Regions from separate parts of the Caulobacter sp. CCG-8 genome, predicted to be linked through region 1. Evidence: riboswitches for the same ligand, from Rfam matches in the RefSeq annotation. Region 1 holds a riboswitch; the other holds the start of a gene.
What was found. A riboswitch is a leader RNA that binds a small molecule or an ion and turns the genes downstream of it on or off. The one in region 1 is predicted to bind ZMP and ZTP.
Positions count from the first base shown of each region.

Region 1 (7,639 bases):
GCCGGGCGCGCGGGGCGGCGACGGTCCCGGCCTAGCCGGACGTCCCGGTCAGCCGGCCGGGCGCGACTTGAGGAAGGTGTCGATCGCGGTGTTGATCACGCTGACGGTCACCGCGTCGCGCAGGCGCTGGGCCTCGGCCTGGCTGATGCCGGCGGCGGTGTAGCCGGCGATCTCGGTCAGGTCGGTCTCGCCCTTCACCAGGTTCTCGAACTCGGCCTGGGTCAGCTGGCCGGCCGCCAACTGGCCCGTCCAGAGCGCCAGATTGACCTTGGCCTTGTCGAGCGCGGCCTCGGCCATGGCTTTCACCTGGTCGGAATAGCCGTCGAAGCTGTCCTTGCCCAGGACGGTGAGGTTGGCCTTGGCGGCCGCCAGGAAATCGTCGAACTGGCTCATGACGCGCCGCCTTCCTCGGGTTGACCGCAAGAGGTGGTCTGGGCCTTGTTGGCCTCCAGGCACAGGATGTAGTCGAACGCCCGGCCGATCTGGATCTTCTTCTGGTCGCGGAAAGCCGGGCCCAGCGTGCCCTGGCTCTGCCACAGCGCGATCGTGCCGCCGTAGAGCGCGCGGTTCGGGTCGCGCAGCACGTCCCACTGCCGGGCCGACAGGGCGTTGAGCGGATCGGCGGCCGCGGCGCTGGCCGCCGCGTCGATCTTCGCGGTCAGGGCCGCTGCCTCGGCGGCGTGGTTGGCGTAGGGATCGCCCGCCACGTCCAGCAGCGACAGGGTCTGGGCCTTCAGGCTGGCGGCGGTGGCCTGGGCGACGGGATTGGGCGGCGGGGCCACGGGCGCGCAGGCGACGGGCGCCAGCAAAAGGGTCAGGACGAGCGCGGACCGCGCTATCGACGCCAGCTTCATGAGAGACCTCCCGCGAGACGACGCAAGCCTGGCACACAATCGCGCCATCCACAATCTTCACGGGAGTGACGTGGGCGCCGGACCGGGCTCAGAGGTTGCGGACGATGCCCAGCGCCTTGGCGAAATAGGTCTGGGTCTGGCTGAACAGGTCCGGGCGGTAGCGGGCCCGCGGGTCATTGGCGCGGTCGTCGTCGAAGGCGTGGGTGGCGTCGGGATAGAAGACCGTGTCCACCGCCAGGCCGTCGCGCTTCAGGCGCTCCAGCGCCTTCTGCGGATATTTCCAGCCGACCACCTGGTCCTTGCCGCCGACCACGGAGAACACCTTCGGGCCCTGGCCCCAGCCGCGGCTGGCGGTGAGGGAGGGGTAGGCCGCGTACGGATAGACCAGCAGGGCGCCCTTGACGCGGGTCCGCAGCTTCAGCGGATCGGCGTCGGCGATCCCGGTGGCGCGGGCGGCGTTCACGCCGATCGCATAGCCGTCCATGATCGACCAGCCGCCATGGCTCCAGCCGGCCAGGAACACGCGCTGGGCGTCGGCCCAGGGCTGGCGCTCCAGCCAGGCCAGCATGGCGAAGATGTCGGCCGAGCGCTTGAGGCCCTGCAGCGTCATGCCCGTGCAGACGAACAGCTTGCCGTCCAGGGTGGACATGCCGCGCGGCTTGAAGCTGTCGACCACCACGGCGGCCCAGCCGGCCTGCACCGCTACCTGGGCGTAGGTCTCCAGGAACGGGGTCTTGCCGCCGCAGCCGTGCAGGATCAGGGCGACCGGAAACGGACCCGGTCCCGCGGGCTTGAAGACCTTCGAGGCGTCGGCGACCTTGGTTCCCCAGTCGGCGCTCAGCATAAGTCGGCGCTCAGCATGCGATCCTACGGCGCCCCCGCGCGAAAGTTCCGGCGGTCAGCATGGTCGAACGGCGGCGGAAACTCAATTTCTTTGGCCGTCTGGGGTCTGCGGCCCGAGACCTCAGATTTCCTGGTTGTACGCGCCGACCCGGTCGCCCAGGCGCGGCTTCACCTCCTGGCGGAACAGGGCGCGCATGTCGTCCTCGGAGCGGGTGCTCTCGACCACCACCACGACCTCGGGCTTGTTGGACGAGGCGCGGACCAGCACCCAGGAGCCGTCCTCCAGCTGGACCCGCGCGCCGTTGACGGTGATCACTTCGGTGATCTTCCGCCCCAGGATCGAGCCGCCGGCAGCGAACAGGTCCTGGTATTCCTTCACCACCTCGTCGACGACGCCGTACTTCGCCTCGTCGGCGCAGCGGGGGCTCATGGTCAGGGAGGTGAAGGCCGTGGGCAGGGCCTTGCGAAGGTCCGACAGCTTCACGCCGCGATTGCGGTCCAGCATGGCCAGGATGGCGGCGGCGGCGCTCAGGCCGCAGTCGTAGCCGCGGCCCAGGTCGCCGTTCATGAAGAAGTGGCCGCTCTTCTCGAAGCCGGCCAGGGCCCCCAGCTCGGCGCTCTTGCGCTTGAGGTAGCTATGGCCGGTCTTCCAGTAGACCACCTTGCAGCCGTGGGCGGCCAGGATCGGGTCGGTGGCGAAGAGGCCGGTCGACTTGACGTCGACCACGAAGGTCGCGCCCGGGTGCAGCGGGGCCAGGTCGCGGGCCAGGATCAGGCCCATCTTGTCGGCGAAGATCTCCACGCCCTCGTCGTCGACCACGCCGCAGCGGTCGCCATCGCCGTCGAAGCCGAAGGCCAGGTCGGCCCCGTGCGCATGCACGGCGTCCGCCATCGCGTGCAGCATGGCGGCGTCTTCCGGGTTCGGATTGTATTTCGGGAACGTGTAGTCGAGCTCGGCGTCCAGGCCGATCACCTCGGAAACGCCCATGCGCCGGAGGCCGTCGACCGCGAAGGCGCCGGCCGTGCCGTTGCCGCAGGCGGCGATCACCTTCAGCGGCCGGGTGAGGCGGACGCGGCTCGCGACGTCGGCCAGATAGCGCTCGGCCTCGCCTTCGACGCGGACCAGCTTGCCGCCGTCGCGCTCGACGAATTCACCGCCCAGCACGATCGCCTTCAGGCGGGCCATCTCGTCGGGGCCGAAGGTCAGGGGCCTCTGGGCGCCCATCTTCACCCCGGTCCAGCCGTTCTCGTTGTGGCTGGCGGTGACCATGGCCACGCAGGGGATGTCCAGGTCGAACTGGGCGAAATAGGCGGTGGGCGACAGGGCCAGGCCGATGTCGTGCACCTCGCAGCCGGCGCTCATCAGGCCCAGGGTCAGGGCCTGCTTGATCGACAGCGAATAGCCCCGGAAGTCGTGGCCGACCACGATCCGGGAATGGCCCAGCTCGTGGATGTAGGTCCCCAGGCCAAGGCCCAGAGCCTGGACGCCCAGCAGGTTGATCTCGGACCCGAACAGCCAGCGCGCGTCGTATTCCCGAAACCCCGTGGCCTTGACCAGGGGCTCGTTCTCGTAGGCGACGGTGTTGGGAACGAGGTCGGCGCGGGGTGTGGGGAGCATCGAGGCTGCTTCGAAAGTCTTCGTACAGCCCTAGCTACCACACCCCGCCCGCTGTCGCAGACTAGTGTCGGAACACCCGCACGCCGGTGAAGGCCATGGTCAGGCCCAGCTTGTCGGCGGCCTCGATCACCTCGGGGTCGCGCATTGAGCCGCCCGGCTGGATGATCGCCGTCGCCCCGGCCTCGGCGGCCTGGATCAGGCCGTCCGCGAACGGGAAGAAGGCTTCCGAGGCGCAGGCGCAGCCCTTCAGGTCCAGGCCGAAGTCGGCGGCGCGCAGGGCCGCGATCCGGGCCGAGTCCTTGCGGTTCATCTGGCCGGCCCCGACGCCCAGGGTCTGGCCGGCGCGGGCGTAGACGATGGCGTTGGACTTGACGTGCTTGCCGACGGTGAAGGCGAACAGCATGTCGCGCACTTCCTCGTCCGTGGGCTGACGCTGGGTGACGATCTTCAGGTCGGAGGCGGTGATGCGCGCGTCATCACGGGATTGCACCAGGAAGCCGCCGGCCACCGACTTGAAGGTGTCGCCGGTCGACAGGGCGTCCGGCAGGCCGCCGGTGACCAGCAGGCGCAGGTTCTTCTTGGCGGCGAACACGGCGACGGCGTCGTCGTCGGCTTCCGGGGCGATCACCACCTCGGTGAAGATCTCGACCACGGCCTCGGCCGCCTCGCGGGTCAGGCGGCTGTTGACGGCGACGATGCCGCCGAAGGCGCTGGTGGGATCGCAGGCCAGGGCCCGCTCATAGGCCTCGCGCTGGGTCTTGCCGACGGCCACGCCGCAGGGATTGGCGTGCTTGATGATCGCCACGGCCGGGCCCTGGGCCGGATCGAACTCGGCGATCAGCTCGAAGGCCGCGTCGGTGTCGTTGATGTTGTTGTAGCTGAGTTCCTTGCCCTGCAGCTGGGTGGCCGTGGCCACGCCCGGACGCGGGTTGGGGAAGGTGTAGAAGGCGGCCTTCTGGTGTGGATTCTCGCCGTAGCGCATGGTCTGGCGCAGCTCGCCGGCGATGCTCTTGCGGGCCGGGAAGTCCTGGCCCAGCTGGGCGGCGAACCAGGTCGAGATCGCCGCATCATAGGCCGCGGTGCGGGCATAGGCGCGAGCGGCCAGGGTCTTGCGCAGGACCAGGGTGGTCCCGCCGGCCTTCAGGGCCTCCAGCACTTCGGCGAGGTCCGATGGGTCGGTGCAGACGGCGACATAGCCGTGGTTCTTGGCCGCCGAGCGGATCATGGCCGGGCCGCCGATGTCGATGTTCTCGACGCACTCCTCGTAGGAACCGCCCTTCGCGACCGTGGCCTCGAACGGATAGAGGTTCACGTACAGGATATCGATGCCGCCGATGCCGTGGTCGGCCATGGCCTTGGCGTGCTCGGGGGCGTCGCGCACGCCCAGCAGCCCGCCGTGCACGATCGGGTGCAGGGTCTTGACCCGGCCGTCCATCATCTCGGGGAAGCCCGTCAGGTCCGAGACGTCCTTGACCGGCAGGCCGGCCGCGGCGATGGCGGCCTTGGTGCCGCCGGTCGAGACCAGCTCGACGCCCGCCTCGTGCAGGACCTTGGCGGCCTCGACCAGGCCGGTCTTATCGGAGACCGACAGCAGGGCGCGCTTGGGGGCGACGAGATCGGGGGCGGACGGATAGTCGGGGGCGGCGGGCACGGCGGACTCCTGGCTGGTCTGGTTGGACGAGAAAACGGAGCCCAGGCGCGCGGCATATGAGGTCCGCGCTCCCCGATGGTTGCCCATCACTAGCGCCAGTCACGCGAACGCGCGGAAAATACGGGGGAGGCGAGAGGAGTCAATCGGGGTCGGGGCCTCCTCCACAGGGGGAGAACCGGGCTACCCCAGCCGCACCGGCAGCACCGCCCGCGCGCCGTCCGCCGCGAAGGTCAGTTCCGGCCGGCCGCCCAGGTCGCCGGCAAGGCCGCGCTCCAGCAGGCGGGTGCCGAAGCCCCGGCGTTCGGGGGGCTGCACCGGCGGCCCGCCGCGCTCGGTCCATCTCAGGACCGCCCGGTCCTCGGCCGTCTGCTCCCAGGCGACGTCCACCCGGCCGCCCGCCGCCGACAGGGCGCCGTACTTGGCCGCGTTGGTGGCCAGCTCGTGCATGGCCAGGGCCAGGGACAGGGCGGTGCTGGCGCCCACCCGCAGGGCGGGGCCGCTGACCGCCACCCGGTCGGGATCCTGGTCGTCGACGAACGGCGCCAGGCCCTGGCGGACGATGTCGTCCAGGGCCGCGCCCTCCCAGCTCTCGCGGGTCAGCACGTCGTGGACGGCCGACATCGCCAGCAGCCGCCCGATCAGCCGCTCGCGCACGGCCTCGACCGCCTCTTCCGGCCGCAGGGTCTGGCGGACGATCGACTGGACCGAGGCCAGGGTGTTCTTCACGCGGTGGTTCAGCTCGTTGATCAGCAGGCGCTGGCGGGCCTGGGCCGTCTTGGTCTCGGTCATGTCCATCGCCATGCCGATATAGCCCTGGAACTGGCCCTGGGCGTCGATCTGCGGTCGGGCGTTGGCGACCATCCAGCGATAGTTTCCGTCGCCTCCCAGGAACCGCGCCTCGAAGCCGTAGGCCGTCGGCCCGCCCTCGGCGGTGCGCGCCGCCGCCCGTCGGGCGCCGACCCCGGGGATGTCGTCGGGATGGATCAGGCCGATCCAGGCGTCGCCCAGCAGGTCGGCCGGCGCCACCCCGGTGTATTCGCCGAAGGCTTCGTTGGCGAAGGTGATCCCGCCCTCCACCGAGGTCATCCACACCGGGGCCGGCGCGGAATCGGCCATGGCGCGGAACCGGGCCTCGCCCTCGCGCAGGCGTTCCTCGGCGCGCTTGCGTTCGGTGATGTCGGTGTGCACGCCGATCCATTCGCGGATCGAGCCGTCGGCCTCCAGGGCGGCGACGGCGCGGATGGCGAAGTCGCGCCACACCCCGTCGTGGCGACGCACCCGATGCTCGAAGGTGAAGGGGCCGCCCCGGGCGACGGCCTCGTTCCACGCCCGGATCGTCGGCTCGGCGTCGTCGGGATGGACGGCGTCGGCCCAGCCGAAGCCCTGATAGTCGTCGTGCGCCTGGCCGGTCAGGCTGGCCCAGCCGGGCTGGTCGCCGACCATCCGGCCCGAGGCGTCGTTGGTCCACAGGATGCCGTCGACGGCGCCGATGGCGGCGCGGAACCGCGCCTCGCTGGCGGCCAGCCGTTCATGCACCTCGACCCGGTCGGTGATGTCGCGGATGAAGCCCAGGAACAGGAGAGCGTCCGGATCGCCGAACGCGGCCAGGGACACCTCGATCGGGATCTCGCTGCCGTTCTTGCGCACCGCCATCAGCTGCGAGCCCTGGCGCGCGGCCGGCGGCTCGGCCAGGGCCAGGCGCTTGGTCAGCAGTTGCCGGTAGTGGGCCTGATGGCGCAGCGGGGCCAGCAGGTCGATCAGGCCCCGGCCCAGGACCTCGTCGCGCGGCCAGCCGAAGGCCGCCTCGGCGCGGGCGTTCCAGTCCAGGATCACGCCCTTGGCGTCCATGACGACGACGGGGTCGATCGCGGTGTTCAGGATGGGCCGCAGGGCGGCGAGGCTCGACATCTGCCCCTCCCTCAGCCGACGCGGTCGAAAACAGCTACAGGACAGGGTGGGGGCTGTGAATTCCGCGCTCCGGCGGGCGCGTGGGACGTAATGTCGCAGGGGATCAGTGATCCGTCGCCCGGGCCAGCTTCCAGCGGATCTTGGCGCCCTTCTCGGGACGGACCTGGCTCTTGAGCACGATGGCGCCGGCGGGGCGGGCGTGGCCGTGGTCGAAATGGGCCGAGGGGGTGATGGCCACATCGACCGCGTCGTTGCGCAGCCACCAGCCGACGTTGGACGGCCCCTTGATCAGCACGCTCTTGCCGTCGCGCGCCAGCGAGGCGCGGGCGTCCGGATGCAGGTGGAAGGTGACCGAGAACGGCAGGTAGCGGCGCGGACCGTCGGGATTGGCCGAGCCGATCGGGATCAGGCTGTCCTCGCCGCGCAGCTCGTCGGCCTTGAGGTCCAGGAACAGCCGCCGGGCGTGGGTTAGGCCCAGGCGCCGCCAGCCGTCGTGGACGATGTCCAGCCACACCCCGACGTCGGCGTCGTGGCGCTTGACCTCGACCTCGGTCGCGCCGTCGACCAGCCACGGGCCCAGGGCGTCGGCGCGCCAGCCCGACAGCGGCCGGCCGGCCGAGCCGTCGCCCACCGACACGGTCGAGGCGGCGGACGAAAGCCGGAAGGCGTTGGCGCCGGTCGCTTCCGGACTCCAGCCGCAGCTGGTGATCAGCCGGTCCTTGCCGAACACGATCTCGACCGCGGCCGGCTGGGCGCAGGCGGTGA
Region 1 is NZ_JBBEUD010000011.1:97,338-104,976, forward strand. Features, by position in the region: gene WAE60_RS12595 (DUF418 domain-containing protein) at 1-35, shown strand, start outside; gene WAE60_RS12600 (hypothetical protein) at 49-393, opposite strand; gene WAE60_RS12605 (hypothetical protein) at 390-854, opposite strand; gene WAE60_RS12610 (prolyl oligopeptidase family serine peptidase) at 943-1,698, opposite strand; gene WAE60_RS12615 (phosphomannomutase/phosphoglucomutase) at 1,819-3,315, opposite strand; gene purH (bifunctional phosphoribosylaminoimidazolecarboxamide formyltransferase/IMP cyclohydrolase) at 3,377-4,966, opposite strand; ZMP/ZTP riboswitch at 4,999-5,079, opposite strand; gene WAE60_RS12625 (PAS domain S-box protein) at 5,147-6,874, opposite strand; gene WAE60_RS12630 (heparinase II/III family protein) at 6,978-7,639, opposite strand, start outside.

Region 2 (7,639 bases), on a different contig from region 1:
TGTTCGAGGATCCGCGCGTGCAGGCCGACGTGCGCCGCCTGTCCGACGTCATGGATGACGAGGACTAGGCCATGGCCCGCCGCAAGAAGGGCGACGCCGTCTCGGGCTGGGTCTGCCTGGACAAGCCCTACGACCTGACCTCGACCAGCGCCGTCAGCCGCGTGCGCCGGGCGTTCAACGCCCAGAAGGCGGGGCACGCCGGCACTCTTGATCCTCTGGCGACGGGCATCCTGCCCTTGGCCCTGGGCGAGGCGACCAAGACCGTCCCGTTCCTGATGGACGCCGACAAGGCCTATCGCTTCATGATCCAGTGGGGCCGCTCGACCACCACCCTGGACCGCGAGGGCGAGACCACCGACAGCAGCGAGGTGCGCCCCACCCGCGAACAGGTCGAGGCCGCGCTGCCGGCCTTCGTCGGCGAGATCGACCAGGTGCCGCCCAACTATTCGGCCATCAAGGTCGACGGCGAGCGCGCCTACGACCTGGCCCGCGAGGGCGTCGAGTTCGAACTGAAGACCCGCAAGGTCACCGTCCACGCCCTGCGCGTCACCGCCGCGCCGGACGCCGACCACATCGAGCTGGAGATGGAATGCGGCAAGGGCACCTATGTCCGCGCCGTGGTCCGCGACCTGGCCGCCGCGCTCGGCGCCTGCGGCCACGTCGACCAGCTTCGCCGGACGCGAGTCGGCCGGTTCAGCGAGGATTCGGCGATAGGCCTGGAAACCCTCGAGAATTTAAGCTATGAGGCCCGGCTGTCGGAGGCATTGCTTCCGGTCGAGACCGCGCTGGACGACATCCCGGCGGTGGCCGTGACCGATGAAGACGCCTTCCGGCTTGCGCAAGGACGCGCCATCGTTCTGCTCCCAAGGCAGGTGGAACAGCTGAAAGCCGAGCTCACGCCCGGCGATCGCACCGTTTCCGCCATGTCCGGAGAGAGGTTGGTGGCCTTGTGCGAGATGCGCGCCGGAAAGCTCAATCCGGTGCGGGTCTTCCAACTCACCTGAGCGGAGACAAACCGATGTCGATCACTGCCGAGCGCAAGAGCGCTCTTATCGTCGAGCACGCCCGCACCGCGGGCGACACCGGCAGCGCCGAAGTCCAGGTCGCGATCCTCTCCGAGCGCATCGCCAACCTGACCGAGCACTTCAAGACCCACAAGAAGGACAACCACAGCCGTCGTGGCCTGCTGAAGCTGGTTTCCCAGCGTCGCTCGCTCCTCGACCACCTGAAGAAGTCCGACGAAGGCCGTTACGCGGCCCTCATCGAGAAGCTGGGTCTGCGCCGCTAAGACGCAATTCCGCCGTCCTACTCGCGTAGGGCGGCGGAACGCTTTTCAGGCTTTTGGTTTCGAGACAGGCCGAGACCAACAGTCGATCCGGGTCGCTTCCATTCAGGATAAGCATCCGACGTACGTCCGAGGGTTTTCCATCCTCAAACCCGCCTGTCGAACTGGATGAGGATCATCGGGCCGCTCCAATTGCTTTTGTAAGCACGGCCGTCCGCCCCTGTCCGCCCCCGATGGGAATCCGCCCACGGGAACCGAAAGAAGAAAAATGTTCGACATCAAACGCAAGACGATCGAGTGGGGCGGCAAGACGCTGGTCCTCGAAACCGGTCGCATCGCCCGTCAAGCCGACGGCGCCGTTCTGGCCACCATGGGCGAAACTGTCGTCCTGGCCACCGCCGTGTTCGCCAAGAGCCAGAAGCCGGGTCAAGACTTCTTCCCGCTGACGGTCAACTATCAGGAAAAGACCTTCGCGGCCGGCAAGATCCCCGGCGGCTTCTTCAAGCGCGAAGGCCGTCCGTCGGAGAAGGAGACCCTGGTCTCCCGCCTGATCGACCGTCCGATCCGCCCGCTGTTCGTCAAGGGCTTCAAGAACGAAGTCCAGGTGGTCTGCACCGTGCTGCAGCACGACCTCGAGAACGATCCCGACATCCTGTCGATGGTGGCCGCCTCGGCCGCCCTGGTCCTGTCGGGCGCCCCGTTCATGGGCCCGATCGGCGCCGCGCGCGTCGGTTACGTTGACGGCGCCTACGTGCTGAACCCGACGCTCGACGAGCAGAAGGACAGCAAGATGGACCTGGTCGTGGCCGGCACCGCCGACGCCGTGATGATGGTCGAGTCGGAAATCCAAGAGCTCTCGGAAGAGATCGTGCTGGGCGGCGTCAACTTCGCCCACAAGGAAATGCAGACGGTGATCGACGCGATCATCGAGCTGGCCGAGCATGCCGCCAAGGAACCCTTCGAGTTCGAACCGGAAGACACCGACGCGGTGAAGGCCGAGATGAAGGGCATCGTGGGCGCCGACATCGCGGCCGCCTACAAGATCCAGAAGAAGCAGGACCGCTACGAAGCGGTCGGCGCCGCCAAGAAGAAGGCCGTCGCGGCCCTCGGCCTGTCGGACACCAACCCGGCCGGCTACGACCCGCTGAAGCTGGGCGCCATCTTCAAGGAACTGGAAGCCGACGTCGTGCGTCGCGGCATCCTGGACACCGGCCTGCGCATCGACGGCCGCACCGTCGACAAGGTCCGTCCGATCCTGGGCGAAGTCGGCATCCTGCCGCGCACCCACGGCTCGGCCCTGTTCACCCGCGGCGAGACCCAGGCGATCGTGGTCGCCACCCTGGGCACCGGCGACGACGAGCAGTTCATCGACGCCCTGGAAGGCACCTACAAGGAATCCTTCCTGCTGCACTACAACTTCCCGCCCTACTCGGTCGGTGAAACGGGCCGCATGGGCAGCCCGGGCCGCCGCGAGATCGGCCACGGCAAGCTGGCCTGGCGCGCCCTGCGCCCGATGCTGCCGGCCAAGGAAGACTTCCCCTACACCATCCGCCTGGTCTCCGAGATCACCGAGTCGAACGGCTCGTCCTCGATGGCCACGGTCTGCGGTTCGTCGCTGGCCATGATGGACGCCGGCGTGCCGCTGGTCCGTCCGGTCTCGGGCATCGCCATGGGCCTGATCCTGGAAAAGGACGGCTTCGCCGTCCTGTCCGACATCCTGGGCGACGAAGACCACCTGGGCGACATGGACTTCAAGGTGGCCGGCACCAGCGAGGGTCTGACCTCGCTGCAGATGGACATCAAGATCGCCGGCATCACGCCGGAAATCATGAAGCAGGCCCTGGCCCAGGCCAAGGACGGTCGCGCCCACATCCTGGGCGAGATGAACAAGGCCATGGACGCCCCGCGTGAAGAGGTCGGCGACTTCGCTCCGAAGATCGAGACCATCACCATCCCGACCGATAAGATCCGCGAAGTGATCGGCACCGGCGGCAAGGTGATCCGCGAGATCGTCGCCACCACCGGCGCCAAGGTCGACATCAACGACGAAGGCATCGTGAAGGTCTCGGCCTCGGACGGCGCCAAGATCAAGGCCGCCGTGGACTGGATCAAGTCGATCACCCAGGAAGCGGAAGTCGGCGCGATCTACGACGGCAAGGTCGTCAAGGTCGTCGACTTCGGCGCCTTCGTGAACTTCTTCGGCGCCAAGGACGGCCTGGTCCACGTCAGCCAGATCAGCAACGAGCGGGTGGCCAAGCCCTCGGACGTGCTGAAGGAAGGCCAGATCGTGAAGGTCAAGCTCCTGGGCTTCGACGATCGCGGCAAGACCAAGCTGTCGATGAAGGTCGTCGACCAGGAAACCGGCGAAGACCTGTCCAAGAAGACCGAAGTGACCCCGGAGGAAGCCGTCAACACCTGAGGGTGATGGCGTCTCCATCGTGAGGCTTCAGCAGCGGGCGGCTCCGAAAGGGGCCGCCCGTTTTGCGTTTGGAGGTGTGCTTGCCCCATCTCAACCTCCGTCATCCCGGGCCTTGTGCCCGGGACCCCTGGTTCAGCTTGCACGTGAAACGCCATGGCGCGCGGGCGCGCCACCCTTCCGCACTTGCAGCGGACAGAGGGGTTTCGGGCGCAAGGCCCGGAATGACGGCGAGTAGGAGGGAGCGAAGAAGAAGGGCCCCTAACCCTTCTTCTTCGGCTTCGTGGCGATCGCCGGCGCCATCGGCGTCACGGTCACCACCGCATCGTCCGCCGCGCCGTTGCCGCCCCGGCAGGCGGCCAGCTTGAAGTCCAGGTCCATGCAGACCCAGACCTCGGTCAGGCGGCCTTCCTTGACGCGCACGTTCAGGCCCTCGGCGGTCATGCCGCGATTGCCCTTCAGGAACGCCCTGCGGATCTCGCCCGCGGTCATCGTGCCTTCGGGGCCCGGCTTGAGGTCCGGGACCTTCAGGCCCTGGCGCACTTCGCGGGCCTTCTTGAAATAGGCCTCGGGCGTGTCCCACTGGCAGGCGCCGTGGGCCTGCCACTCGTGCTGCAGCAGCCAGGGCGAGGGGGTCATGCAGAGATTGGCCAGCACGGTCGCCGCGCTCATCGGCGGGCTGGGCTTGCAGTAGCGCGGGTGGACCTTGTCCGGCCCGTTCGGCCACAGGCCGTGCACGGTGAAGCCGAAGCTGTTGGTCTGGCACTGGATGATCTTGTTCGACTCCGGAATGCCCGCGCGGCAGGCCTCGGGCGACCAGAACAGGGCCAGCAGATAGGCGGCGGTGGGGACGTCGGTGTGGATTTCGCCGGCGGGCGGCTTCTCGGCGGGCGCCGGGATCACGCTGGGCGGGACCGTGCAGGCCTTCAGGCTCGAGGCGTGGGCGGCGCCGGCCAGGGCCAGCGAGGCAAGGGCAGTGGCGATGACCTGGAAGGCCTTGGACGACAGCATGGCAGAACTCCAGCGCTAGCTGACGCTTCTCTAGCACGGCTTGGCCAACCTAAAACTCCGCTCATCCCGGCGAATGCCGGGACCCAGATCCCTTAGTGGCGAGGGATGATTGGAGGGTCTTGGCGCTCGTGGCGTCAGCCTCAAAGCCATTCCATCTGGGTCCCGGCATTCGCCGGGATGAGCGGATAAAGAGAGATCAGCGCCGCGCCTCGGTGGCCATGCGCACGGCCAGGCCGCCCAGGACCGTGGCCATCAGCCAGCGCTGGATCAGGGCGAAGCTGGGGCGCGTGGCCAGGAAGGTCGCGATGGTCCCCGCCGCCAGGCAGATGCAGCCGTTGACCGTCAGGCTGATGACGATCTGGCTGCCGCCCAGGGCCAGGGACTGGCCGAAGATCGCGCCCCGGTGCGGGTCGATGAACTGCGGCAGCAGCGACAGATAGAGCATCGCGGCCTTGGGGTTCAGCAGGTTGGTCAGGAAGCCCATGCTGATCAGCTTGGCGGGGCTGTCCTTGGGCAGATCGCGCACCTGGAACGGCGAGGCCCCGCCCGGCTTGATGGCCTGCCAGGCCAGCCACAGCAGGTAGAGCGCGCCGCCGAACCGCAGGATGTCGTAGGCGATGGGCGCGGCCATCAGCAGGGCGGTGATGCCCAGGGCCGCGCAGACCAGATAGACCACGAAGCCGGCGGCGGTGCCGACCAGCGACACGATCCCGGCCCAGCGTCCCTGGCAGATCGAGCGGCTGACCAGATAGATCATGTTCGGCCCGGGGGTCAGGGCCATGCCCAGGCACACGAGACAGAAGGCGATCCAGGTCTTGGCTTCGGGCATGGGCGGACTCCGCGTCAGAGGTGGGCGCCCAGGCGAACGGCTCGTGACGTCCGCGCTCCCTCAGGGTGCTCCCTGTGATCGCCAGTCACGCGGACGCCGGTTGTGTACACCGGTTCGCGGTGAAGGTTGAGACCAGCTTTGCTGAAGGCGGCCGGCACGCGCCCTGACAGGGCCGGGGACATGCCCTTGGGCGTGTCCCCTGATCTCGCGGCGCCGGCATTGGGGACACGCGCGAGCGCATGTCCCCTCTCCGCGTATTTCTGCGAATGATTATCATTGCACACCGGCAACGCTCCAGATAAGAACGCGTCGCAATTACGACAAAGGGCCGCGCTCCTCCGACGGCCTTGCTGGGGTTATTCGATGAACAAGAATTCCAAGCCCGCCGTCGCCGGCGTCCGCAGCCAGACCCGCGCCGCGCTGGGCGTCGCCGCCGTCGCCGGTCTGGCCGGCCTGTCCCTGGCCCCCGCCGCGTTCGCCGCCGCGCCCGAGGCCGACGCCGCCGCCGACGCGGCGATCGCCACCGCCGGTCCCGCCGACAGCGCCACCGAGGTCTCGGGCGTCAAGGTCGACGGCAAGCGCAACACCGAGGTCCAGTCGCCCAAGCTGACCGCGCCGCTGGTCGACACGCCCAAGGCCATCACGGTCATCCCGCGCAAGATCATCGAGCAGACCGCCGCCACCTCGCTGCAGGACATCCTGCGCACCTCGCCCGGCATCACCTTCGGGGCGGGCGAGGGCGGCCAGCCCCTGGCCGACCGTCCGTTCATCCGCGGCCAGTCCAGCGCCAACGACGTCTTCGTCGATGGCCTGCGCGACAGCGGCGGCCAGACCCGCGAAGTGTTCAACCTCGAGCAGGTCGAGGTCGTGAAGGGCCCCGACAGCGCCTACAGCGGCCGCGGCTCGGGCGGCGGCAGCATCAACCTGACGTCCAAGAGCCCCAAGGCCGACGATTTCGTCCGCGCCTCGATCGCCGGCGGCACCGACAGCTACGTCCGCGCCACCGCCGACCTGAACCACCAGATCAACGACAGCGTCGCCGTCCGCCTGAACCTGCTGGGCACCCAGGGCGACACGCCCGGCCGCGACGCCGTGGACTTCGACCGCTGGGGCGCGGCCGCGTCGATCGCCGCGGGCCTGGATGGTCCGACCCAGATGACGCTGAGCTACTACCACCTCGACAGCAACGCGATGCCCGACTACGGCATCCCGCTGTTCACCAAGGTCCCCGGCGTGCCCCGCACGGACTCGGGCATCCTGGACGTCGACTACAGCAGCTTCTACGGCCTCAAGGCCCGCGACTATCAGAAGACCAAGGCCGACATCGCCACCTTCGCGGTCGATCACGCGATCAACTCGAATCTCGGCGTGCGCCAGGTGGTCCGCTGGTCCAAGACGCTCAACGACTACATCGTCACTAATCCCGGCGACGGCGGCGCGGCCCAGCTGATCGGCGGCCAATGGTGGATGAAGCGCGGCACCAAGACCCGCTGGAACCCGGTCGAGACCATGGCGGCCAACACCGACTTCCACGGCAAGTTCGACACCGGCGCCTTCAGCCACAGCTTCGACCTCGGGATCGAGCTGAGCCGCGAGGAAAACCTCAACGCCACCTATTCGACCTACACCACGTCGGGCTCGGCCTGTCCGGCGGGCTTCAACATGGGCACCAACGCCACCAATCTGGGCCAGGGCGACTGCACCCTGGTCTACGCCCCCAATCCGAACGATCCCTGGACCGGCATCATCAATCGCAGCCCGGCCAACCGCAATGTCTCCAAGACCGCCGCGATCTATGGCTTCGACACCATCAAGTTCGGCGACAGGTGGCTGCTGAACCTGGGCCTGCGCCACGACCACTATGAGAGCGCCGGCTACGACTACGCCAGCTTCACCCAGAACCAGGGCGCGTTCTCGGGCGGCACGATCACCTACCGCCAGGGCGAATGGGACTTCACCAGCTACCAGGCCGGCCTGGTCTTCAAGCCGACCGAGGACTCCAGCCTCTACATCTCATACGGCACGGCCTCGACCCCGCCGGGCGTCCAGGGCGGCGACCAGAACAGCAACGGCATCACCGGCACGGTCGGCACGACGC
Region 2 is NZ_JBBEUD010000028.1:42,486-50,124, reverse strand. Features, by position in the region: gene rbfA (30S ribosome-binding factor RbfA) at 1-68, shown strand, start outside; gene truB (tRNA pseudouridine(55) synthase TruB) at 72-1,004, shown strand; gene rpsO (30S ribosomal protein S15) at 1,019-1,288, shown strand; gene pnp (polyribonucleotide nucleotidyltransferase) at 1,554-3,704, shown strand; gene WAE60_RS21750 (ribonuclease T) at 3,963-4,712, opposite strand; gene WAE60_RS21745 (LysE family translocator) at 4,909-5,541, opposite strand; ZMP/ZTP riboswitch at 5,561-5,640, opposite strand; gene WAE60_RS21740 (TonB-dependent siderophore receptor) at 5,905-7,639, shown strand, end outside.
Region 2: it holds a riboswitch for ZMP and ZTP, as region 1 does, so the genes downstream of both, WAE60_RS21745 (LysE family translocator) here and purH (bifunctional phosphoribosylaminoimidazolecarboxamide formyltransferase/IMP cyclohydrolase) in region 1, are expected to answer to the same signal.